DNA from 3 places in the Providencia sp. Me31A genome. Region 1 is predicted to be linked to each of the others. Evidence: predicted binding sites of a transcription regulator. Region 1 holds the regulator's gene; each other region holds the start of a gene.

Region 1 (5,094 bases):
AAATTCAACGTGTTGTAATATATTTTACGCCATAGTGACATAAATGATTATAGCCTCTTGTTAACAATGCGGTGCAATCATACCAGAAAGACATTGGTAGATCTGTTACTGACAATTCACTTTGACCGTAAAAATCGATAATTGTTTGCATTTTTTAAGGAATAAATATGGCAAGTCAAACCAAAGGGTTCACACGAGTGATTAAAGCTGCGGGGTATTCCTTAAAGGGTTTAAAAGCGGCTTGGGTAAATGAAGCTGCATTTCGTCAAGAGTCAGTGGCTGCAGTTATTGCCATTATTATCGCATTTTGCTTAGATATCAGCTATGTAGATAGAATTTTATTGATTAGCTCTGTCGTGCTGGTGGCTGTAGTAGAGTTACTTAACAGTGCCATAGAGGCGGTGGTTGACCGCATTGGTAGCGAGTACCATGAACTTTCTGGTCGTGCAAAAGATATTGGCTCAGCTGCGGTATTCGTGAGTATTGGATTGGCATTGTTTATTTGGGCGTTGGTTTTATGGCAGCGTTATTTTGCGAGTTAACCTGTTTAACAGCATAAAATGAATGTAAAGAAAGTAAATCGATAACAAATGCGGAAATTGAGTGATTTAACTGTTCCAAATCTTCATTTACCTGTATATACTCACAGCTTGACTGTATAAACAAACAGGGGAACGGAATGAAAGCACTGACGGCTCGACAACAGCAGGTTTACGATCTGGTGCGTGATCATATTTCGCAGACAGGTATGCCTCCAACACGTGCTGAGATAGCAGCAAGCCTTGGCTTTCGTTCGCCTAATGCGGCAGAAGAACATTTAAAGGCTTTGGCTCGTAAAGGGGTTATTGAGATTGTTTCGGGTGCATCTCGGGGTATCCGTCTACTTCTTGAAGAAGAAAATGAAGATCAGGGGTTACCTCTGATTGGCCGCGTCGCCGCAGGCGAACCATTATTGGCGCAAGAGCATATCGAAAGTCATTATCAAGTTGACCCAGAATTATTTAAACCTCATGCGGATTTTTTATTGCGCGTAAATGGGATGTCAATGAAAGATATTGGTATTATGGACGGTGATTTATTGGCTGTACATAAAACACAAAATGCACATAATGGCCAAGTTATCGTTGCACGTATTGATGATGAAGTGACTGTTAAACGTTTTAAACAACAAGGGAATCGTGTTGAGTTAATCGCTGAAAACCCTGAATTTGCACCAATTATTGTAGATTTACGTGAACAAAGCTTCACCATTGAAGGTTTAGCTGTTGGTGTTATCCGTAATAGTGATTGGTATTAGTTTTTAGAATATCAGGTGCGATAGGCTTGATGGCGTTGTAATTGTTGGCAGATTTCATTTATTTTTAGAGATCTGCCGCGATGCGACCTTTCTTTTGATTAAGTCATTTTTTCTTTATGGTGATCGGTTGTTGATGGTTATGACCACAATGTGCGTGGTCTTGGCAACTATCAATCTCATCGCAATTTTTACATAAACCGTGGTTTTCAACGACAGTATGTTTCAAATGAAACTGATGTTTCTCTGCTAAGCTGATAATTGCAGCTTCTATTATGGTGCAATCACTTTCTGTGACACTTCCACAATGATCACAAATTAACATCACAGAGGTATGGCTTGGGTTGTCAAAATGGTGACAAACAACGTAGCTATTTGTTGACTCGATTTTGTGGATAAACCCTTGTTCCATTAAAAATTCAAGCCCTCGGTAAACCGTAGGTGGCTTAGCTTGCGGCTCTATCTCTCGCAGCAAATCGAGTAAATCATAAGCGCTGATAGCACCATGCTGTTGCGCAATAAGGCGTAATACTGTTTCTCTTTGTGGAGTCAATCTTACGCCTCTTGATTGGCAAATCTGCTCTGCCATCGCAAGTACTTTCTGTTCACTCATTTTTTTCATTGTACTGAGCCTACCTAGAAAAATGCATATATTCACTAGCTCCAAGTCTATCACAGTTTTTTGATCTTTAGAGTGCGAGGAAAAAATGGATTGTGAGCAAAAATTCAGCCTAATTCATTTTTTGATTTGTTAAAGGGAGAGATTGGCCTTTTTATATACGAATAGGGTGAATGGCATTAACGAGAGGACGACTAGGCAAAGAAATGAATCCTTGCCTAATCTATTAGGGGTTAGTATTTATATTCAATACCTAACCAATAGTTACGGCCTTCTTCAATGTAGCCATTGGTGTATTCATATGATTTATCGAATAAGTTGTTGACGGATGTGTTAACAGAAATGCCTTGTCCAAAATCATAATCTAAGCGTAGGTCGGTTTTAGCATAGCCACGTACTTTGCTTTCGGCATCAACATAGTTAAATGCCCAACTTCTAGCTTCTTCGGTAATTGTGATGCTAAATGGGTCGAATGGTGTGAATTTCACCCAAGCAAAAGCTTTGTGGGTCGGTAATTCAGCGACGTGTTTGACACTGTAGTGTTTAGGATCTGCATGAATATAGCCGTAACTGAGGCCTGCTTCCATCCAATCTGTGATTTGACCGGTAGTGCCTAAATCAATCCCAAAGTAGTCGACTTTGCCGCTATTGCGGTTTTCAAGTATATAGCCTCCATTTTTGTTGGTGCCAACACGGTGCGCCATAATGGCATCAGAGACGTGGTTGTAATAAATGCTTGATGTATATGACCAAACTGGAGAGATATGTCCTTTGTAGGTTAAATCGTAAGTCAGAGCACGTTCTGTATCAATATGAGGGTTGATGATAAAGGTATCATCGCTTTTCATTTTTTCTTTGGTATAACGCTCTTTTTGTGTTGGGAAACGGCTTCTTTCTGATACCGAGAATTGCACCGTATCTGTATTTTCTAAGTGATAACGAGCCATCATCTCCCAGTTGAACGCATGTTGGTTATTGTTGTCGTATTTTTCAAAATCGCCTGATTTATAATCATAGCGCTTACCGTCAGCACTTTTGCGCCAGTCATAGCCAATACCGCCGATAATGTCTAGGTTATTCATTGCAACCCATTGATATTCAGTAGCAATAGAGTAAGTATTATCTTTATAACGGTCGAATGGTACATCTCTTTTGGCACGGGCGCGGTGGACGTCTTCTTTCCAGTGGGCGGCAAATGACAACATATCTAATTCACGCACGGTGAAGTCAACACGCATGTCAGCGCCATTGCTGTAGTCATCATAGCGGCTGTAGTTATAGATACCTTTTTCATAGTCTTTAACAGATTTATATTGATGGAGTGTATTTTTGAATGTGTCGTGGTACAGGCGGCTCTGTAACGCGATATCATTGGTTACTTGTGTTGTACCATTGAAATAGACGCTTTCTTTGTCATAAGCTGGCCACTGCCAGACCTGAGGCTTTTTATTTGTCACACTTGGTGGGCTGTTTTTATCACCATCTTGTTTGAGATAGGTAACCACATACTCGTCAGCTTCACGTGGTGTCCAGCCCACTTTCACCATCATGCGTTTATCGTCAGTGGCTGAATTTGGTCGACGGCCATTATTGCCGGCTAACGGATTGTCATTTTCTGAACTCGGTATTCCCATAAAACGCTGTTTATATTGGCTGCCACTGATTTGAATGAAGCCGAGGTCGTTACGGCCACCTAAACGTGCGCTGATATTGTGGGCGTTATCAGCGCCACGGGCAAAACCTTGGTTTAAGCTAACATTGGCTTCAAACGGTTTTTTAGGGGTGGCGGTGGTTAAGTTGATAGCGCCCCCCATCAAGTTAGGGCCTTGTAGTAGTGAAGTGTATCCAGTAGATAGCTCAACGCTTGCCAGCTCGCTCGTCATAAAACGGCCTAGGTCAAGAGTACCATCATAAGGGACATAAGTTGGGATACCGTCAAAGAAGATAGGGACTTGACGGCTATCGAAACCACGCACATTTACCTGAGTTTCGTTACGGTTGCCTGATTTTTGGATAGAGACGCCGGGCATGGTACTCAATGCTTGTGCCACATTAGTTTTGTTCAATTGTGTCATTTGTTCTTGCGTGATGACATTCGCATCTGCGGCAAGTGGAGTACTCCAAACGGACATCACATCGGTATTTTTGTTTACTTTTGGGCCTGATGCTGCGTGACCCTGTGCTGCGAATAAAGCCATCCCAATCAAATAGGTTATTTGTTTTATTTTCATTAGGTATTTCCAGTTTTATGAATAACGATATATTTATTTTTATACAACGATTGGCGTAATTAACCATGAATAAAGGCAACCTACCAACGAGGGTAGGCTGTTTGATTTACAACGCCTTTGTAAACGGCAGCGGTGAGCTGCGTTACTGCTTAAAAATCTTCACCTTAATGTCTCGGGGTGCTGCATAGTAAGGAGCTGATGTTACTAGTAGTGGCACGCCTATTTGCGCAAATTCGTCAATGGTTTTCAAATTAATTCCCCCTGCAATCGATAGTTGGCAGGGGCGATTTTGCTGTTGCACGAGCGTTTGTAATTGTCGAATTTGTTCGATTGGCAGTTTATCCAGTTGAACAATATCGGCTTGTGCCTCGATAGCGAAAATCGCTTGTTGGTAATCATCTGCCTCAACAATGATCAGTTTTTCAGGGGCATTTTGACGTAGCATTTGGACATGGGTATTCCAATCATCTGGTTTTTCAAGGCATTGGCGATGATTAGTAAACAGCAAAATACTTTCTGCGCTACCCGTTCGGTGAATAATAGCGCCCCCCGCCAAAATAGCCGTTAAGGCTAGAGGTTTAGTGTTTGGGACAGTTTTTCGTGTACAGGCAAGCTGCGCATTGGGTTGATACTGGTGTAAAACACTGACCATTTGGTGAGTGTAGTGACTCACGCCACCGCACCATTCAAGAACGTTTTGTACGGCTTTCCAACCTTGGTGTAATGCCTCAATTGGCCCTGTTGCGCGGATCAAAACATGTTGAGGCTCTACAATTTGACCATCTTGAGCACTACACTCACAGGTAATGCCGAGCTTTTCTAACATGCGTTTTGCAATATGAATGCCGCTGACACACCCGCCTTGTTTTGAAGCAAAGGTCATTACACCTAGTTGGGAATGTAACCCTAGCGCGCGCGTAGTGAGGTCACCGTATTGAATATCGTCCAGG
Region 2 (5,094 bases), on a different contig from region 1:
GACACGATTCACCGTTCAGTTCGCGCACGGTTCGCTCTAATACCACTGAGTACATTTGGCGTGCCTGGGTCGTTGACAACCGACTTAAATCCAAGGCAGTTTCAATTCCGCTTTGATTCAGGCGTTTTGCCAGTTTACGCCCTATTCCCCAAATGTCCCCAACCGGGACGAGTGCCATGAGTTTTTTCTGACGATTGGGTGAACTTAAATCGACGACACCACCTGTTTTCTTCCACGTTTTGGCGGCGTGGTTCGCTAGCTTAGCTAACGTTTTGGTACTGGAAATTCCCACGCCGACAGGCAAATGTGCACACCGGAATACATCCTCTTTTAATTTATGGCCAAGTTCATGCCATGAATACAATGTATTCATGCCCGTCAGGTTACAAAAGCTCTCGTCAATACTGTAAACCTCAATTTGAGGCACGATTTGAGCAACCACCGCCATAAATCGATTACTGAAATCGGCATACAATGGATAATTTGAAGAAAATACAGCCACTTGCCTTTTTTTGATTATCTGCTTAATTTCAAAATAAGGGGCTCCCATACGGATATAGGGCTTCGCCTCCGCCGAACGCGCAATCACACAGCCATCATTATTCGAAAGGCAAATAATCGGCTTTCCTTTTAAATCGGGGCGGAAAACGGATTCACAGGAGGTATACATAGAATTGACATCGATGAGCGCAAACATGTTATTTACCGACAGGTATGCACGGCATAACGAACAACGCCGAAAATTTTCACGTCCGTATCGTCATTGATGGGGATAGCGGGAAATTGACTGTTAGCAGGAATAAGCGCTTTAGTCGGTGTGATTTGCAGGTACTTGCAGGTGAATTCGCCATCGTATTCAGCAACCACTATTTCCCCATGACGGGCAGTCAGGTGACTTTCAACGACTAATAAGTCACCGTCAAAAATCCCCGCATCCTTCATCGAATCGCCAGAGGCGCGAAGAAAATAGGTACTTTCAGGATAACGAATAAGTTCGGCATCAAGCGATAAACGACGCTCAACGTGGTCTTGAGCTGGACTGGGAAAACCACAGGCAATTAGACTTTCGAAAATGGGAATTTGCATAGCGCACCAATACTGTATAAATACACAGCATAAGTATACTTTACTCCATTTTAAAAAACAAACATGTGAATTTATAACTCACATCTACTATTTCGCATGCGAAATGGTTTTCTAATTCCTTCTATACAAACGTAATACATCAGATGTTAATTTATAATGTTGCTTACCCCACCGTCCAAAAATGTTCTCCTCAATATAATCTCGATTATTTTTGTCACCTTGATCTCTATAGTAGTATATTAAAATGATTCCTTTATCTTTTAGATAGTTTGCAACTTGAGTTATATTTGTCCTTACATAACCAGTATTTGATTGGAACAAATCCAGATCAATACCATCTAATCCGTTATCAAAAGCATCAAGTAAATATGCTAGCAAGGATGATGATATTGAACGACGTCCTGAAGATGTAATTATTTTTTCTATTCCCGAAAAAGTCATTTTCTTTTTTTATGCCTTCTAAAATTTGCATCTTCCTCTATGGCTGCAGTAACCCAGCCTGCTGCAATATCTTGATTTATATGTTTAGGTAGATAACTTAACATCTCAGCTATACTATTTTTCTTATATAACCGTTGCAATAGCGATGCCATTCCGCACCATTCTACATGTGTGCTTGGTTTCCATTCATTAGCAAATAATAATAGAAGAGCGCTTTGTGCAGCCCAAAGTGGCGTGTTTGTCGGTGTTGTTTTTGTCCATTGGATTAATGCAGAACCTGGAATTGATTTAGACCTTTCAGTAAGACCGAGCTCAATTGCTGTTTGACATAATATTTTTGATTTTTCTGTTGCTGTACCAGATATTTGCAATAACCATGTTTTAATAATCTGGCCACGAAACTCTGTGGCCATAGTTGAAAATGGCGTACCTATCATTTGATCTGTACTAACCCTTTTACTATTAATTTATCAACATTGACAGAGTTGATGCTATTTTCAAGCTTTACCCATACAACCCCGTCACTTTCAGGCTTTTTATCCGTGAGAATAATACCTATCTTGTTATCAAACTCCACCTGAACATGCCACACATCATTTGTATTAACTTGAGATTTTGAATGAGAAACTTGTTTTGATTTCGCATGCGAAATTTTTTCTTTATCTCTATTTTTTATTTTACTTAATTCATCTTTTGCTTCATTACGAGAAACACCATTTTTTCTTGCTTTTTCAACAAGTTTTTCAGCAATTTTGGGGTTAATTTCATTTATCTGAGTAAGTGTATATGCTAAGTCTACATCTAAAGTTACTTTATCTTTTAGTAATGTGGTAACACTTTCAGGAGCACTTATTAATTTTAAATGTTTACTCACAAATGATGTAGGTTTACCTACAGTTTTTGCTATTTCTTCTCCAGTCATTCCATGAACTGTTTTAAGCTCATTAAATGCTATTGCTGTTGCTAAAGGTTTAAGGCCGGATTGTTGTAGGTTTTCTATCAACTGACCAATAATTCGAAATTTATCGTTTTTGGGTGGAGAACCGACATAAATATCAATAAAGGTATCTCCTCTTTTTTTTGCTGTTCGCCAACGAGTTTCACCCATCCAAATTCTATAACCAGTCCTATCTTTTGGATAACAACGCGGTGGTGTTAATATCCCTACAGTGTTAAACGTATCAGCCATTCCCTCTATTATGGAGTCATCAAAATCTTCCTCTGGACGAACTTGACTCTCTGCATAAACTTCATCTATTGAAACTCTAATTATTTGCCCTTCCGTTTCTAATTCAGGGCGGGCAATATCAGTCATAATTTGGTGAGCAGCAATATCTCTGATTTCCTCATTAGGTGACTTAGTTTCAATAACTTTGTTAATTGCTTCGGTTGCCGATTTACGATTTTGATCACGTAGTCGACTCAAAAATTGTTTTTTAGCCATTTAATTTATCCTACCTGTTTCACAATTCGTTTTGCTAATTCTTCATATTGAATTGCTGGTTTAGATTTAGGCTCATATTCTTTAAATGTCATACCTAATTCTATAGCTTCTTTTGCTGTTGCTTGAGCAAACGAAATATAAGCTAAGATATAATCTTGGGTATAACCTTTATCTTCAAGTATTTCGACTAGCATATTAAGGTTATGAGTATCCACAGCCCCCAAATAACCATCAAAAAGTGGTTTTGAATAGTTCGCAACTGTAGCTTGAGTCACATAGGTTCCCAAAAATTGTAACGATGGATTATAGTTTTTCTTTATTTTTTGCATGTAAGTTAATTGTTTAGCTACAGCATTCCTTGATTGTTTTTCTAGTAAGGTTGGAATTAATAAATAATCAGCAGCCATATGACTTGCTACCATTACATTAGAATATGAAGGGGCTGAGTCTATAAAAATAAAATCATATTTTTCCTTCAATTCTAATATACGATCTCGGAAATCAAACATACAATCAGAGTGTCTATAGTTAACCTCATTAAGTTCACTCGTTGTGCCTATGAAGTCACGTCCATCATCTAGAGTTATCGGTTTAATGTCAGTATTAGAAAAAAACAATTGATAGGTATTAGCCTCACCAGGGGTGAACTCATGCTTTAATGGTTCTTTTTCAATTTCCAATGGAAGTTCATTCGGAAAGGTACGTTCTGTTAACCCTGTAGTCCAATCCGCATCAATTTCTAGAACTGAATACCCCATTTTTTGCAAGTTGAAAGATATTTCATTAGTAGATTGAGACTTAACTACACCACCTTTCTGGCTGCACACTACTATTAGCTTGCCAAGTTTTTTTCCTGTTTTGAGTTCCATATTAGAATCCTTAGTATTTCGCATGCGAAATGTTGAGAAAGGTGTGGTGTGACAAGAATATACTTATATTAATATCAATTTTCATATCCACTCCTATGAGTCAGGCGTTTCGCCTAAAAAGACACAACTTCATGTATCTTTGAAAGCTATGAATCTAAATTCATATCTTGAGGGGATTATATCATAAATTCATTGCATATCAATATTGATATGCAATGAATTTCGCATGCGAAATTTTCTAAAAGATTATCTTATTCTTACATTAAGAACCTTCAACATACCATTTAAGTATAACTATATAATAAGTATATTTTAGTTATCAATTTTCATATCATTGGAGTTATATTTTTGATTTAAACGATACACTGTCATTTAAATCACAATGGAAGGTTCTTGAATGGAGTGGCGAATGGAGTTTGGCGCGATTAAATATTTATCTCGTAGATTATAATCAACACTGATAGTCAGCTTTGAGCAAAAAGATGAAGCAAAGCATAGATCGCACAATAATGATCAGCAATATTCTGAAAAAGATACAGTTTAAACCTTAAAATGAATTAACATTGATGAAAACTTAAGCTTAATTTAGTCAAAAATGCAAAGGGATATTTATGATTCCAACGTTCACTAAAGCAAAATTTTGGAAATGTGAACTTCAAGTTAATCCCTCGAACTACATTAGTTATAGAGGGAAACAACAAGGGTTGACTGAGGATGAATACAACCAAAAACTTCTAGAAGTTTGCCTTGAAGAAAACATCAAAGTTGTTGGCCTTGCAGACCACGGAAATGTTGGCTCAGTAAACAAAATTCGAGCCTTAATGTCCAAGCATGGCATTGTTGTTTTTCCAGGGTTTGAAATTGCGTCGAGTGAAAAGGTGCATTTAGTTTGTCTTTTTCATGAAGACGAAACAGTTAAAAATCTTGAGCACTATCTTTACGAACTAAATATTGATCCTAACCAAGGCACATTGCCTTCACCACATAGTGCAGACTATATTTTAAATAAAGTGCGTGATAAAGGAGGATTCATATATGCAGCCCATTGCACAGACGACAATGGGGTACTCAAACAAAAACTGAACAATATTTGGAAAAATGAGTTATTAGTTGCAGCTCAAATCCCGACAACACTTCAAGCAATAAAAGAACAAGGTGACCAAGCAAACTTTCAAATTCTGACAAACAAAGACATGGCGTATCATCGAAATGTTCCTATGGCGTTAATTAACGCAAAGGATATTGAAGAGCCTG
Region 3 (5,094 bases), on a different contig from region 1:
CAAATACCCTAACAAAGTGAGCGTGTATGCTAGATAAAAATATTCCCCTTTCACTGCTTGATTTAGCGCCGATTATAGAGGGCTCTACAGCGAAAGAGGCCTTTGCACATTCTCTTGATATCGCCAAATTAGCACAAAAGTTGGGCTACCATCGTTATTGGTTAGCAGAACATCACAATATGACAGGGATCGCTAGTGCAGCGACGTCGGTATTGATTGGTTATCTCGCCGCGAATACGCAATCATTGCGACTCGGTTCTGGTGGTGTGATGCTACCGAATCACTCACCACTCGTGATAGCAGAGCAATTTGGCACATTGAATACGTTATACCCTGAACGTATCGATTTAGGTATCGGGCGTGCACCGGGAAGTGATCAACGCACCATGCAGGCACTGCGCCGCCATATGAATACGGATATTGATAATTTTCCACAAGATGTGGCACAAATCGTGAATTGGTTTGATGCGACTAACCCTGATCCTGCTGTGCGTCCAGTTCCAGGCTTTGGTGAAAGAATACCTGTTTGGCTATTGGGTTCAAGCTTATACAGTGCGAGGTTAGCGGCTCAAATGGGGCTGCCATTTGCCTTTGCTTCCCATTTTGCGCCTGACTTATTATTGCAGGCGCTTGATGTTTATCGTGCCAATTTTCAGCCATCAGAAAGGTTATCAAAACCATATGCTATGGTGTGTATCAATATCATTGCTGCGGATACACAACGTGACGCTGAATTTTTATTTACCTCAATGCAGCAAGCGTTTGTCATGCTACGCCGTGGCCTGCCTTCTCAGCTGCCTGCTCCGGTCGAAAGTATGGAAAACATTTGGTCTCCAGCAGAAGAATATGGTGTGCAACAAGCTTTAGGTATGTCATTGGTAGGCGATAAAGCCAAAGTCAGATATGGTTTAGAAACGATTTTACGCCAAACCCGAGCTGATGAAATTATGGTTAATGGTCAAATTTTTGATCATCAAGCACGTTTGTATTCATTTGAACTAGCGATGCAGGTGATGAATGAGATTGTTTGATAAAGCGGATTTATAGGATTTTCCAGCAAGGATGCGGCTTAGGGGCTGCTAGCGATAAGCAAGTAAAGATAACCCAGAAAAACTCTGGGTCATTGACGGGTTAGCAAGCAATTTGTGGATTGCTAGGCTTTAATGGCGGCAATCCATGTGCAGCACGCGCTCTATCGCAGGCTTCATTGTATATTCCATCCAGCCACGATTGTTCAAATTCACGACATGGTGTTGGCCTTTGTGCATAAATTGAACAAGAGACACACTCACCTATAGTGCCTTCTAAAGCAGTACAGCGGGTATTTTGTTTTTGATTGGTGCCATGCATGCAACTCATAAATGGGGTAATTTGCTCGGTTAAATGTTGGGGTACAACACCTCCGCCACTTTCGGCTTCAGCCCAGTAGAATGAGACACGAAAATAGGCGCAACAAGCACCGCAGCTTATACAAGGATTATCTGAAGAAACCGTTTTTAGGTTATGAATATTAGTCATATTAAAAACACATAATCAAGTTGATAAAGTTCCCACAGGGAATGGGATGACGCAACACAAGCAGGAAGCTCAAGAAAACGTTGCTCAGATTTTATTATCGAATGTCAGAATAGTATTTGGCAATACTTTTTAGTATAAAAATCTGGTTTCTTTTGTAATCAATAAAGAAAGCGAGACTAATCTGCAATTTAAAGTGATAAAAAAACCTGCCGTAGCAGGTTTTTTATATAGGTTATAATCTTAATTATTAAAGATGTTTTAATTCTGAGTCATCATCTTTATTAAATATTGCTTTATCCGTTTCGCGCATCAACTGGCTAGTTACTGTACCCGCAGTCATTGAGCCACTGACGTTTAGTGCAGTACGACCCATATCAATTAATGGTTCGACAGAAATTAATAGTGCAACCAAGGTGACAGGCAAGCCCATCGCAGGTAATACAATTAACGCTGCAAATGTTGCACCACCACCAACACCTGCCACGCCGGCAGAGCTGACAGTAACGATACCCACTAAGGTTGCTATCCACAGAGGGTCAAATGGGTTAATACCCATTGTTGGTGCCACCATTACAGCTAACATAGCAGGGTAAATCCCCGCACAACCATTTTGGCCTATTGTTGCGCCAAAAGAAGCAGAGAAGCTAGCAATGGACTCAGGAATGCCGAAACGACGCGTTTGAGTTTCAATATTCAGCGGGATACTTGCTGCACTTGAACGGCTCGTAAATGCAAACGTCAATACAGGGCCCGCCTTTTTAAAGAACTTAATAGGATTTAAGCCTGTTGTCGCGACCAAAATGCCGTGAACAACAAACATAATGGCTAAGGCAACATAGGATGCAACAACAAAAGTACCCAAATTAATGATGTCGTGAAGGTTTGAGCTAGCAACAACTTTAATCATCAATGCCATCACACCGTAGGGTGTTAGCCGCATAACTAAACGAACTAATTTCATTGCCCATGCTTGCAACACGTCGATGGCAGCTAGTGCTTTTTCACCACGCTCTTTGTCATCTTTAAACATCTGTAAGGCCGCAACTCCTAAAAATGCAGCAAAAATGACCACACTGATAATCGAAGTTGGGTTTGCACCTGTTAAATCTGCAAAAGGGTTTTTTGGAATAAAGGAAAGAATTAACTGTGGGACAGTTAAATCAGCAACCTTACCGATATAGTTGCTTTCAATTGCAGAGAGGCGCGCAGTTTCTGACTGCCCTTGAACTAAGCCTTCTGCCGTTAAGCCAAATAAGTTGGCAATTAAAATACCCACAAGTGCAGCGATAGCAGTGGTAATCAGTAAGGTGCCAATTGTTAGAAAGCTAATTTTACCCAGTGAAGATGCTTTGTGCAGTCTTGCTACGGCGCTTAAAATTGAGGCAAATACTAACGGCATGATCACCATTTGTAATAGTTGAACATAACCATTACCGACAATATTAAACCATAGAATGGAGTCTTTAACCGTTTGGTGATCACTGCCATAAACGAGGTGCAATACAACCCCATAGGCGACACCGAAAACCAGACCAACTAAGACTTTTTTAGATAGACTCCAGTCTCTCGCCCCCAGTTTTGCTAACAGTATTAGCAGTGCTACAAAGCCGAGCACATTAATAATTAGAGGAATATTCATTCCGAACTCCAAATTATATTTTTATAAGGTGTATTACTTGCCCTTTAATCCTTAAAAGTTATAAGGATTTAGTTGATTCAAACAACTTGTTATATGTTATCAATAGAAAAAACACATTTCTTATACTAAATAGTAATAAGATAGTATTATTCATACTTACATTATATTACAAAACTCGTATTTAGATAGGGAATCGCATATCTAGTTGATAATGAATGTATTTTATGGTGTTCTCGAATTGATGATAAAAATCAAGTTGGTAACCGGCAGGTAAAAAACAGGCACAAACTGTCAAAATAACCGCAATAAACCGTTCTGCTCGTTTACTATTTTTACCGCGAATGATTGGAAAACAGAAGCGTTGAGGTAATGGCCATAGAAGTGGAATTCCTGAAGGTGTCAGTATATCGGCGATAAGGTGGCTGATATAACCCAATAAAAAGGCTTGAATGAGATCGCTTGGAATACCCCATTCCATCGGTATCCATTGATAACAAGAAACCATCAATAGCAACCATGCAAGTAAGCTATGGGTAAACCCCCGGTGGCCACATAGTTTAGAAATAGGAAGTGATAAAATGCGTAGCAACCGACCAGGAATGGAGGAAGGGTGATCGATATCGGGCAATAATGCCCCCAGTAATACGCCTGGAACCATGTGCAGCCAATCGCCTTGAGCAAGCTCAGGGGTGAGTTGAAGTTTATGAGCCGTTATTAAAGAAGCGACGGAAAAAAGCAGGTGCCCTTCAGCTGTCATGGTGGATAAAATACCATCTGTTTATCTATACAGTTGATTGGCAGTATAAAGCGTTTAAAAAGAATATGATAGAGGGAAAAAGGTAAAAAAACTCTTATTTATTAGCAAATAAGAAAAGAATTTTATTTTTTTTGGCAATTCCCCTACCTAAGTCAGATAGGGGGAACACTTATTGAACACTAATACGATAACTAGCGTAAATGTTCGGCAGTTAATTCATTTAGTGAAGCCAGCTTAATGTCCGCTAAACCGAAACGTGGGTCGTCAAAGTGCTGGCGGTCAGGTACAACAATCGAACGCATTCTTGCAGCTTTAGCTGAAATCATGCCATTAAATGAATCTTCTAGTGAAACACAATTGATAGGCTTGGTCGATAGCTCAGCCGCCGCTTTAAGGTACACTTCAGGATGTGGTTTACTAAGAGGTAAATCCGCTGCAGAAATCACCGCAGAAAAATAATCACGGATATCAAATAATTTTAAAACTTTTTCTAACATGTACAACGGGGATGCGGAGGCGAGCGCGATTTTTAAATCCATCGAACGGCACAGTTCCATTGCATGCTGCACGCCCGGTAAAATAGGGCGAGTTTCTTCAACTAAACCAACAACGCGGTCAATAATACGCTGTTTAGCTTCTTCTTGACTGCATCCTTGCCAAGGGGAAGCGTGGTACCAAAGCTCAACCACATGGTCAATACGTAACCCCAAAGTATCAGGCAGGGTATCTGCAATTGAAACATCGACACCTAATTGTGAAAAAACTTCAAGTTCAGCCTGTGCCCAGAACGGTTCCGAGTCGATCAGTAAACCATCCATATCAAAAATGACGGATTGGATGGGAAGGTTATGGTACATGTTAAAACTCCATTCATGTCGTATCAATTAACGAGCTACTGATGATATCAGTAAATGATAAATATTCGTATTAATTGCCATCAGTATTGCCGTACTTATTATGTGATAGTTAGGTATTATGGGCGAAAAGGTGCAATTAACCCATCATGTTAGCCAGTTGAATAATCTGAAAGTCGAATTATTACTAATAATACTGAATTCAAATTTGGAGGCGTTTCATTATTTCGGCTATTATTAGCCCTGAAAATTGTTAAGGACAATAACTCTGAGGAAAAGCAGTCATGAATTACCACAATGCCAATTATGTCGCAATCGGCAAACGT

The links. Region 1 encodes LexA, which represses DNA repair genes until DNA is damaged. Its sites were predicted from a motif close to TNCTGTATGTACATACAGNA; they were not measured.
Region 2: umuD (translesion error-prone DNA polymerase V autoproteolytic subunit) is a predicted target of LexA. The motif match lies at 1,097-1,116, and genes of this name have one in related genera.
Region 3: ACLPIE_RS04105 (metal-dependent hydrolase) is a predicted target of LexA. The motif match lies at 3,930-3,949, and genes of this name have one in related genera.

What each region holds. Positions count from the first base shown of each region.
Region 1 covers NZ_JBKQGZ010000024.1:27,328-32,421, forward strand. Annotated here, with positions in the region: gene plsB (glycerol-3-phosphate 1-O-acyltransferase PlsB) at 1-41, opposite strand, end outside; gene ACLPIE_RS18165 (diacylglycerol kinase) at 168-542, shown strand; gene lexA (transcriptional repressor LexA) at 680-1,297, shown strand; gene zur (zinc uptake transcriptional repressor Zur) at 1,401-1,916, opposite strand; gene ACLPIE_RS18180 (TonB-dependent receptor plug domain-containing protein) at 2,147-4,144, opposite strand; gene modD (ModD protein) at 4,287-5,094, opposite strand, start outside.
Region 2 covers NZ_JBKQGZ010000018.1:30,350-35,443, reverse strand. Annotated here, with positions in the region: gene umuC (translesion error-prone DNA polymerase V subunit UmuC) at 1-697, opposite strand, end outside; gene umuD (translesion error-prone DNA polymerase V autoproteolytic subunit) at 703-1,086, opposite strand; gene ACLPIE_RS15325 (hypothetical protein) at 1,198-1,527, opposite strand; gene ACLPIE_RS15320 (hypothetical protein) at 1,524-1,964, opposite strand; gene ACLPIE_RS15315 (ParB/RepB/Spo0J family partition protein) at 1,961-2,971, opposite strand; gene ACLPIE_RS15310 (ParA family protein) at 2,977-3,840, opposite strand; gene ACLPIE_RS15305 (PHP domain-containing protein) at 4,452-5,094, shown strand, end outside.
Region 3 covers NZ_JBKQGZ010000004.1:32,962-38,055, reverse strand. Annotated here, with positions in the region: gene ACLPIE_RS04120 (luciferase-like monooxygenase) at 27-1,031, shown strand; gene ACLPIE_RS04115 (YkgJ family cysteine cluster protein) at 1,132-1,518, opposite strand; gene ACLPIE_RS04110 (L-cystine transporter) at 1,766-3,157, opposite strand; gene ACLPIE_RS04105 (metal-dependent hydrolase) at 3,339-3,914, opposite strand; gene hxpB (hexitol phosphatase HxpB) at 4,106-4,771, opposite strand; gene ACLPIE_RS04095 (YniB family protein) at 5,053-5,094, shown strand, end outside.